DNA from 3 places in the Micromonospora chalcea genome. Region 1 is predicted to be linked to each of the others. Evidence: riboswitches for the same ligand, from Rfam matches in the RefSeq annotation. Region 1 holds a riboswitch; each other region holds the start of a gene.
The links. Region 1 has a riboswitch for cyclic di-AMP ahead of PVK74_RS13790 (coiled-coil domain-containing protein). Riboswitches for the same ligand answer to the same signal wherever they lie in the genome.

Region 1 (3,265 bases):
TACGGGACGATCGTCGCGACGTACGACGGCGAGGGGGCCCGCTTGCAGAGCAGCGACAGCTTCAGCTACACCGTGCAGGCCCGGTGCAGCCGGGCCGACGCGGTGGCACTGCTGGGTGACCTGAGTCGCCAGGGCGAGCTGCATCCGCTGATCGTCCGGGTCCGGCAGCTGCCGGCCCGGCCGGGCGCGCTGGCCAGCTACGCGATCACCGACCGGCTGCAACTGGGCCCGCTGCACTTCCCGGTCACGTACCAGGCGGACGTGCTGGTCGCGAGCGAGGACGAGGTGGTCACTGTCGCCCGGCAGCAGCCGGCGACGACGGTGCGCAACCACACCCGGCTACGCGACGAGCCCGACGGCACCGTGCGCATCGACGTGGAGATCACGCTCACCGCGCCGGCGCCGCTGTTCGGGTACGCGTTCCGCCAGGCCCGGGCGGCTCACCTGAGCCTGGCGGCCCGTCTCGGCGCGACGCTGGAGGGCCGGCCCGATCCGGCCGGCCCCCCGGGAGCGCGCTAGTACACCGACAGGTGCACGTGGTTGGTGTGGTCGCTGGACGGGTCTCCGTTGCCGCCGCTGTACGACTTCCACCCGCTGCTGGGCAGCCAGATCTGCTTGAACCAGATCACGTAGAGCACGGCGAGCGGGTCGGCGTTGCGCACGAAGTACGCGGCCAGGTTGTTGCCGTACGTCCGGTCACCGCCGCTGGCCACGCCGCCGAAGCCGTTCTTCTGGGCGGCGAAGTCGCAGGCCCGCCCCTTCGGGTGCTCGCCCGAGCCGCTGGGCCGGTGGCACGAGACGTACCTGGTGAAACCGGCCGCCTTGGCCTGCTGCAGCGCGTGCAGCGTCCGCGGGGTGATGCAGCCGTTGGCCGGGGTCGGGTCGTTGACGCTGCACGACTCCGACGGCCACGAGCCGTCCGAGTTGCGTGGTGCGGGCTTCGCGTTCTTGTTTGAGGTGCCCTGGACGCTGCCGCCGCTGCTGTTGTTGCGGGCGGAACGTTCGTTCGCCACTTCGAGCGCGCGCTCGGCCTGCTCCTTGCGCTTGCCCATCACCTCGACCTGCTTGCGTTGCTCGCGGATCTCGGTGTCGAGCGCGGCCCGGGTGCGGGTGGCCTCGTCCCGGGTGGTGATCAGCTCGCGCACCGTGCGGTCCTCGTGCGCGGCGACCTGTTCCAGCGTGGCGGCCCGGTCCATGAAGCCCGCCGGGCTGCTGCTGTCGAGCAGCGCGGCGGCGGTGCCGAGCCGCCCGGCGCGGTACGCCACCCCGGCGATCTCACCGACCTTGGCGTCACGTACGGCCAGCTCGGCGCCGACCTTCGCGAGCTGGTCGTTGAGCTGCTTCTGGCGGTTCACCGACCGGTTCAGCGCGGCCTTTGCCTCCAGCCAGCCCTTGCTGGCCGCGTCGAGTTGGGCGCGCAGCTCGGGCGTGCCGCCCTCGTCGTCGCCGGGCGCGGCGGCGAGCAGGCCGGTCCGGGGCGCCGCCGAGGCGGGGGAGGCCGGAACGGTCGCGACGCCGACAGTCAGCGTCGCGACGAGCAGGGCCGCCAACCGGGCGGCCGTCCGTCGTACAGGTGCCACTGGGGGCATTCACATGTCCTTCCGTCAACCGCCGACCGGGTTAGCTGACGGGTTCGGGACGGAAGATCCCTACCGCTGACGCGGATGCACCCCACGTACGTGGTTCCCCGGCTCGCCCCTTCGGGCGATTAGGCGACGGCCACCCCACCTGCGCCGGTGACGCCGGTGGCTGCGGCCGCGACCGAGCCTACCGGCGCGGCCCGGGCGTGGCTCCGTTGCGCAGTGCCGCATGGTGGGGCAAAACCGACATAAGTGTACAGCAGTCACGGTGATTTAAGTCTGCCCTAATCACCACTCGGTCTTTCCGCACACTCCGGCTGACGCTCCGGGCTCGACCTGCAACGTGGCGTGATCGATGGAGAAGTCCTCGTGCAGCGCCGTCCGCGCGGCGGCCAGCACCCCGGCCGGGTCCACGCCCGGGTCGGTGGTCAGGTGCGCCGAGGCCACCTCCATGCCCGAGGTGAGCGTCCAGACGTGCAGGTCGTGCACCTCGGCCACGCCGGGGACCGCGGCCAGCCGGTCGTGCACGGCGGTCACCTGGAGGTGCTCCGGCGCCGCCTGCACCAGGATGCGCACCGCGGCCCGGCCGAGCCGCCAGGTGCGCGGCAGGATGAACAGGCCGATCCCGACGGCGACCAGTGGGTCCGCCCACCACCAGTCGGTCACCGCGATGACCAGCGCCGCGGCGATCACGCCGAGCGAGCCGAGCAGGTCGCCGAGCACCTCCAGGTACGCGCCGCGCAGGTTGATGCTCTCCTTCGCCCCGGCGCGCAGCAGCGCGAAGGCGACGATGTTGGCGAGCAGGCCGAGCACCGCCACCACGAGCATCGGGCCGGCCAGCACCTCCGGCGGCTCGCCGAAGCGGCGTACCGCCTCGATCAGGACGTAGACCGCGACGGCGCCGAGCAGCACGGCGTTGGCGAGGGCGGCGAGCACCTCCAGCCGGTAGAGGCCGAACGTGCGCTGCGGGTCGGTGCCGGCGCGCCGGGTGGCGGTGATCGCCGCGAGGGCCATGCCGATGCCGAGCACGTCGGTGAACATGTGCCCGGCGTCGGAGAGCAGGGCGAGCGAGCCGGTGGTGAAGGCGGCCACCGCCTCGACCACCATCAGGACGGCGAGCAGCGCGAACGCGGCCCAGAGCCGGCCTGCGTGGCGGTGTGCCGCGTTGGCCACCGCGCTGCTGTGGTCATGACCTGCGCCCACGCCAACACCCTCCCTGCCGCGTACCGGCCGGGCCCAATGTATGCTCACATCGCTATGTATGCAAGTGAACTGTGGGTGGCGCGGGCGTGGCCCCTCACCCCACCGGGTCGAGCGTGGTGAGGCGCTGGGTCGCCCGGGACAGCGCCACGTAGAGCGTGCGCACGCCCGAGCCCGGATCGGCCCGGATCTCGCTCGGCGCCACCAGCACCACGCCGTCGTACTCCATGCCCTTGGCCTGGAGGCTGGTCACCACCTGGAGCCGGCCCGCGCCGAGCGCGCCCAGCCAGCCGGCCACCTCGTCCCGGCGCGGCACCGGCGTGATCACGCCGACGGTGCCCTCCACCTGGCCGAGCAGCGCCTCGGCCGCCTCGACGGTGGCCGCCGGCAGCTCGGCGGCGGGCACCGTGCGTTCCACCGGCGGAACGCCTGTGGACCGGACCGCGTCGGGCAGCGGCAGATCCGGGTAGAGCCGGCGGATCTCC
Region 2 (3,265 bases), 1.7 Mb from region 1:
GGCCGCGCCGCCGGTGGCGGCCGTGTCGTCGGCGACCGCACGGGCCCCGCTGCCGGGCGCGGTGCGCTCGGCGGCGACGAGTTCGCGGACCGCCGGCGCGACCTCCTGGGCGAAGATCTGGATCGCGCGCGGCTCGTCGCTGCCGAGGATGAACGTGGTGATGCCGTGCTCCAGCGTGAGCCCGGCCAGCTCCTCCGCCCACTGCGCCGGCGGCCCGGCCAGGAAGCCGGCCGACGAGCGCGCGAACGTGCCGTTCACGTTGAGCATGCGGCGGATCTCGGCCGGGTCGCGCCCAGCGGCCTCGGCGCCCTCGTCCACGAGCGCGTTCAGGGCGGGCAGCTCGTCGGGGCCCTTCGGCAGGTAGGACAGGGAGGGCAGCCAGCCGTCCGCGGCGCGGCCGACCAGGCGCAGCATGCGCGGCTTGTACGCGCCGACCCAGATGCCCACCTGATGAGCGGGTGCCGGACCGCGCTTGGCGCCGACCACGCGGTAGTGCTCGCCGTCGACGCGGATCATGCCGCGCCGGTCGGTGTCCCAGACCTCGCGGATCACCCGGATCGCCTCGTCCAGGGCCTGGACCGCCGCGCCGGGGGACAGGCGCCGCCCGCCCGTCGCCTCGATCGCGTCCCAGAACGCGCCCGCGCCGAGTCCCATCTCGACCCGGCCGCCGGTGAGCAGGTCCAGGCTGGCCACGCTGCGGGCCAGCACCACCGGCTGGCGCAGCGGCAGGTTGAGGACGTTGCCGGCCAGCCGGATGCGCTCGGTGACGGCGGCCACGTAGGACATCAGCGTCCAGGTGTCCAGGAAGCCCGGCTGGTACGGGTGGTCCTGGAACGTGACCAGGTCCAGCCCGACCTGTTCGCAGAGCGTGGCCAGCGCCACCACCTGGTCGGGCTGCCCGGCGGCGGGGGTGATGAAGCCGCCGAAGGTCAGCTCGTGTCCGTGATCGGTCATCCGTTCCGCCCTCCCGTGATCTTGCTCGGCCCTGCCACGGTAGCTCCACAGGTGGTAGCCCGGCCGGGTGAACACCGTCACAAGAAGTGGACGATCGCCGCAAACCGTCCTTAGCGTCGGTTTCGTTCGCATTCGCGGGCACCGCGGGCCGGAAACGCCAAATCCCGCCGCCGGCCCCGGTAACCGAACCTCGCGCGGGAGCGGGGGAACCACACGTTCCACGGTGCATCGTCACCTCGGGGTGAAGCCGCCACCGGCGGCCGGGCTCCTCGGCCCGAACCCGACAGCTCACCTCGTCGGCGTGGAGGAATCCACATGTCAACTGCATACTCGGCCCGAAGTCGCCGTACCGCTCTCGGTGCGGTGGTGACCGGCGCCGTCGTCGGCGTCGCGACCCTGTTCGGCCCGGCCGCTCCGGCCAGCGCGGGCGTCAACTGGGACGCGGTCGCGCGCTGCGAATCCGGCGGCAACTGGAAGATCAACACCGGCAACGGGTACTACGGCGGGCTCCAGTTCTCCCGCGCCACCTGGAACGGCTACGGCGGCCAGAAGTACGCCGCCCGCGCCGACCTGGCCAGCCGGTCCGAGCAGATCGCCGTCGCGGAGAAGGTGCTGCGCGGCCAGGGCATCGGCGCGTGGCCGACCTGCGGCAAGAAGGGCGGCTCGGCGAACGCCGCGGCGACCCGGTCCGAGCGGGCCGCCCCTAAGAAGGCCACCTCGAAGAAGTCCGCCCCGAAGCGGGCCGCCACGCGCAAGGCCGCGCCGGAGCGGGCCGCGATGACTGCGGCGCCGCAGCCGTCGGCCGGGACGTACGTGGTCCGGCGCGGGGACACGCTGTCGGAGATCGCCGTGGCGCAGCGCGTCGACGGTGGCTGGCGTGCCCTGCACGAGCGCAACCGGGCAGTGGTCGGCGACGACCCCGGCCTGATCTTCCCCGGTCAGCGGCTGCGTCTGCGCTGATCTGGTCCGGACGCCCGGCCGGTTCGACCCGGCCGGGCGGCCGGCCGCCCGCGACACGCCGCGCCGCCGGTGTCCGGCCTGCTCGCGGCGCCGGACGCCACCCGTGACGGCCGCTGACCGCGATTCGTCGGAGCCGGTTGCTAGGGTCACGATGATCGGCTCAGACGTGAAGAAAGCGCGGAAATGACCAACGATCCGTTCTCGGCGGCCGCGAGCATCGACGAACTGCTGACCCGCACGCAGCAGGCGCTCACCGCGATGCGCTCCCGGGCCTCGGAGCACGCCGACGGCGAGCCGGGCGACCTGCTGCGCGCCGAGGGCACCGCAGCCGACGGCCGGGTCCGCGCGGTCGCCGTTCAGGGTGGCCGGCTGGATTCCGTGACGATCGACCCGGACTTGGCCGGCGAGCCCCTCGACGTCCTGTGCGGACATGTCACCGCCGCCGCCAACGCCGCGCTGTCCGAGCTGGACGCCCGGGTCAGCGCGTCGGCGCGGGCCGACGCCGACGCGCTCGCCGCCCGGCTCGGCAGCATGGGTGACCAGGCCGAGCTGTTCGGTCGCGCGATGCACGAGGCGGCCGCGCGGATCCACCGCGACCGCGGCACGGCGTCCCAGGCCGGGCGTCCGGCCTGACCCGACCGCACACGGCCCGGCACGACGCGGCGCCGCCCCGGCACGTGGCGGCGGCCACGCGCGACGCGGCACCGCCCGGCACGACGATGCGGCCGGCCGCCGGGAGGACGACGACCGGCCGCGCTACGCCACGGTCAGCTCAGGGTGACCGCGGTGTCGTCGACGACGAAGGACGTCTGCAGTGAGCTGTCCTCCACGCCGCTGAACGAGATGGTCGCCGTGGTGCCTGCGAGCGACGAGATGTCGAAGGACCGCTGCACGTAGCCGGTGGCCTTGTTCAGGTTGGAGTAGGTGGCCAGCGTGGTGCTGCCGGCCTTGACGGTGAGCTTGTCGTACGCGGTGCCGGTGGTCGTCTCCGCGCTGTCGATGTGCAGCCAGAAGCTGAACGTCGCGCGGCATCCGGCCGGGATCGTCACCGACTGACTGAGCATGTCGGTGTGCGACGAGCCGTACCCGTCCAGCCACGCCTTGTACGAGCCGCCGTGGGCGGCCTGGCCGCTGTCGGTGGTGATGACGCCGGACGAGGCGGTCCAGCTCACGTTGCCCGACTCGAAGCCGGGGTTGGCGAGCTTGTTGCCGGAGCAGCCGCCCGACGGCGGGGTGGTGGTGGCGGTCGGCGTGGGCGTCGGGGTGCCGCCGGCGCAGGTCGGCTCACCCGACTGGGCCGGCACGCTGACCGCCGCCCAGGCCGCCTTGACCGCGTTGAACTCGGTGCAGC
Region 3 (3,265 bases), 2.9 Mb from region 1:
GGCGCTCCAGCAGCGGCGCCCAGGGCAGCCACACCTCGCCGGTGGCGCCCATGCCGTGCAGGAGAATCAGGTGCCGGTTCCCCGTCGCATCGCCCATTGGCGCAGTCTGCCACCGCCCGCCCCGGACACGCGAGACCGAACCCGCCCGACCCGCCCCCACGCCCCACCCCGCCCCCGCCCCCGCCCTCGCCCTCGCCGCCGATCTTGGAGTTGTGGTGCCTTCCATAGCGGGCGAGCCGGGCATACCAGGCGCCACAAGTCCAAGATCGACGCGCCGAGAGGGCGGCGGGCCAGGGCGGGTGGGGACGGGGAAGGCCGGCGCCCCGGGAGGGGTGCCGGCCTTCCGGGGGTGCGGAGGGTCAGGCGGAGTAGCCGCGGCTGGCGATCCAGTGCGCCAGGTCGATCGTGGTGAGCCAGTACGACGGCAGCGACGGGTCGGCCGAGTCGGCGATCCGGACGGTCCGGCCGTCGTCCTTGTAGCCGATCACCGCGACGTAGTGGCCGCCGGGGAACGAGTGCCAGCCGCCGTTGGTGTCGGTGGCGGTGCCGGCGACGTTCGCGACGACCCCCCGGCCGTTGCTGATCGCCTCGACCACGTCGGCCTGAAGCCGGTCCATCTGGGCCGGGCTGGCCGAGCCGGGAATCATCCGGGTCCGGTACGGGTTGCCCTTGACCTGCTGGTTGAGCACGCGCGTGGTGTCCTCGGCCGAGTTGGTGCCCATCTCGGTGGTGCCGAGCGGGCCGGCGAGGGCGTCCTGGCTGCGCTCGATGCCGGTGGCGCTGAGCGCGTTGCGCACGGCGGCCGGGCCGCAGTAGTAGTAGTTGATCTGCGCCTGGTAGTCGTAGTCCAGCGTCTTGCTCGACGGCGGCTTCGGCGCGGCCTTGGTGACGTCCGGGTCCGCCGCGGCCTTCTTCGCCGACGGGGAGGCGCTGGGCGACTTGCTGGGCTCGGCGCTCGGCGACGCCGGCGGGACGCCGATACGCGCCTCGCTGCGGCTGGCGGGCTCGCCGAGCCGTGCGCCGAGTTCGGCGACCGAGGCGGTGTTCTCCTGCTGGACCGGGGCGTCCTCACCGGCGGCGAGGGCGGTGCCGGCGCCGGCGGCCAGCACGAGCGCCGCGGCCGATCCGGCGATGATCTGGTACGGGCGTTCGGTGGCGATCCGCCGCAGCTGACGCTTCAGGTGGTGCTTCACGAAATCCTCCACGGGGGGCGTGATCGGCACACGCCGGCCCGGCACGTGGAGGGGTTCACACGTGCTGGCAGGCCGGATGGGCCGGGGGAACGGGTACGCCCGCGATGCCGGGCGCCCAGGGGCGGTTTGCCGGTCGCGTCAGGCGAGCGCGGGTACCGCGGAGCCGTGGAGGCGGGGGGACGATCGAGGGGTGGGCACGAGGATGGGACTCCTTCCGTGGCCGCCGACCGGGTTAGCTGACGGATTCGGGCGGGAAGTACGCCCTACCGCGGCAGTGGCCGCGGATTCACCCCGATGGTGCTCATGGTTCCCCGGTTCGTGATGACACGATTAGGCGGGTCGGCGCGGCGTCGCCTTCTGCGATCGGTTACCGCACCGGACGCGCCGACACTACCGGCGGGTACTGCCCCTGCCAAGCGCTCCCACCTGCGTAAACATGATCCCCGGTAACGGATTTCGGAACAGCCGGTTACTCACTTCACTCAATGGGACAAGCGGTGGTGACGGCGCCCGGGAGGCGAAAAGGGGACAGACGGCGAGCGCGTGACCGGCAATGGCGCGGCTCATTGGCCCGTTCTGCGCTCCACGCCCGTTTCGGCGCCGGGGGTGAGCCGGCTCACCACATTCCGGGTAACAATTCGGTCGCCTCAGCCGACCCGGGCCGGACGCCAGCGGGCGTTGCGGACGAACGCGCCGACCGGCAGGGGGATCGTCGCCGCGCCGCGGGACACCGGGGCGGGCCGCACCGCCAGGGTGGCCGCGTACGCCTCGGCGGCGAGCGTACGGGCGGCCTCGGCGGCCAGTTCGGCGTCCCGCCACGCCTGCCGCTCCCGCTCGGCGGCGCTCTCCCAGCCGGCCCGGCGCCGGTCCCGTACGGCCCGGGCCAGCACGATCTCCTGCTCGGCCGGGTGCCGGCGCGGGTCCCACCCGTTGCGGCGCGCCAGCACGTCGGCGAGTTGCCGGGCGGACAGGTCGCCGCGCCAGTGCGCCGTCATGGCGGCGTGGTGCAGCCAGCGCTCCCGGGCCGCGTACTCCGCCGGGGTGCGCGGGGTGCGCGGGGCGGCCAGCGCGGCGGCCCCGGCCAGGCGGCGGGCGGCGCTGTCCGCCTCGTCGTACGCGGTCCAGGCGCGTTCCGCCTCGTCCTGCGCGGCCAGCCACCGTTCCCGGCGGCGACGGGCCGTCTGGGCGGCCCCGGCGGCGGCCACCGCCACCTCCTCGGCGTACCGGACGAGGTCGTCGCGGCGCGCGGCGTCCTGGTCCACCGGATCGGCGGCAGCCTCGGCGACGCCGTCGCGCTCGGGCCGGGCCACCAGCGCGGCGAGCAGGCCGAACGCGAGCAGCATCAGGAAGGACCAGATGGCGGCGGCCTCGGGGACCGCGGTGAGGAAGTGGTAGAGAGCGGTCTGCGACATGGTCGGCACCTCACGGGAAGAACCTGGCGGGAGACTCCGCACGGCCGGTCGGGGCGCGGCGCGGGGTTGCCGGGCCGGCGAAGGGCGGGTGCGGGATGACGTTCGGTGGGTGCGGTGACGGGCGCGGCCCGTGGGCGGATCAGCGGGCGGGCGGGGCCCGCAGGCCGACCGGCGCGGTGATCCGGCCGGCCGGGACCGGCTGCGGGTCGTTCGGGAGCGTGTCGGTGGCCCGTGCGGCGGGCGCGGGTGCGCCGTCGGGACGGGCCTGCCGCTCGGCGGCGCGGTCGGATTCCGGTCGCGGGGCGGCCGGCGTGCTCACGTACGCCGGGCCGGGCGCGGCGGCCGGGGCCGCGGCGGTCGGCAGCGTGGCCGCGCCGAACGAACAGGCGACGACCACGGCGAGACTGGCGAGCATCCGGGCGGTCCAGCGCGCCACCCACCACACGGGGCAGGTGAGCGCGATCGGAAGCACGGGTACAAATTACCGCCGAACCCCCACTGACGCACCGCCGCACGGCGTGTCGCGGACCGACCGGCCGGCGTGTGCGCGTGTCAGTCCGGGCGACGCCGCCCGGCGTACTCGATGTCCTCGGCCGGACCGGAGACGGACCGCGCGCCGCCGTCGGCGGCCGCGCCCTCGGCGGGCCCGCGCGGAGCCGG

Region 2: it holds a riboswitch for cyclic di-AMP, as region 1 does, so the genes downstream of both, PVK74_RS07030 (transglycosylase family protein) here and PVK74_RS13790 (coiled-coil domain-containing protein) in region 1, are expected to answer to the same signal.
Region 3: it holds a riboswitch for cyclic di-AMP, as region 1 does, so the genes downstream of both, PVK74_RS01265 (C39 family peptidase) here and PVK74_RS13790 (coiled-coil domain-containing protein) in region 1, are expected to answer to the same signal.

The regions. Positions count from the first base shown of each region.
Region 1 covers NZ_CP118233.1:3,214,721-3,217,985, reverse strand. Annotated here, with positions in the region: gene PVK74_RS13795 (SRPBCC family protein) at 1-519, shown strand, start outside; gene PVK74_RS13790 (coiled-coil domain-containing protein) at 516-1,589, opposite strand; cyclic di-AMP (ydaO/yuaA leader) riboswitch at 1,594-1,725, opposite strand; gene PVK74_RS13785 (cation diffusion facilitator family transporter) at 1,869-2,783, opposite strand; gene PVK74_RS13780 (HelD family protein) at 2,878-3,265, opposite strand, start outside.
Region 2 covers NZ_CP118233.1:1,496,290-1,499,554, reverse strand. Annotated here, with positions in the region: gene PVK74_RS07035 (LLM class flavin-dependent oxidoreductase) at 1-954, opposite strand, end outside; cyclic di-AMP (ydaO/yuaA leader) riboswitch at 1,126-1,271, shown strand; gene PVK74_RS07030 (transglycosylase family protein) at 1,270-1,914, shown strand; gene PVK74_RS07025 (YbaB/EbfC family nucleoid-associated protein) at 2,098-2,547, shown strand; gene PVK74_RS07020 (M4 family metallopeptidase) at 2,682-3,265, opposite strand, start outside.
Region 3 covers NZ_CP118233.1:269,075-272,339, reverse strand. Annotated here, with positions in the region: gene PVK74_RS01270 (alpha/beta fold hydrolase) at 1-97, opposite strand, end outside; gene PVK74_RS01265 (C39 family peptidase) at 360-1,193, opposite strand; cyclic di-AMP (ydaO/yuaA leader) riboswitch at 1,400-1,540, opposite strand; gene PVK74_RS01260 (hypothetical protein) at 1,841-2,605, opposite strand; gene PVK74_RS01255 (hypothetical protein) at 2,745-3,077, opposite strand; gene PVK74_RS01250 (acyltransferase family protein) at 3,158-3,265, opposite strand, start outside.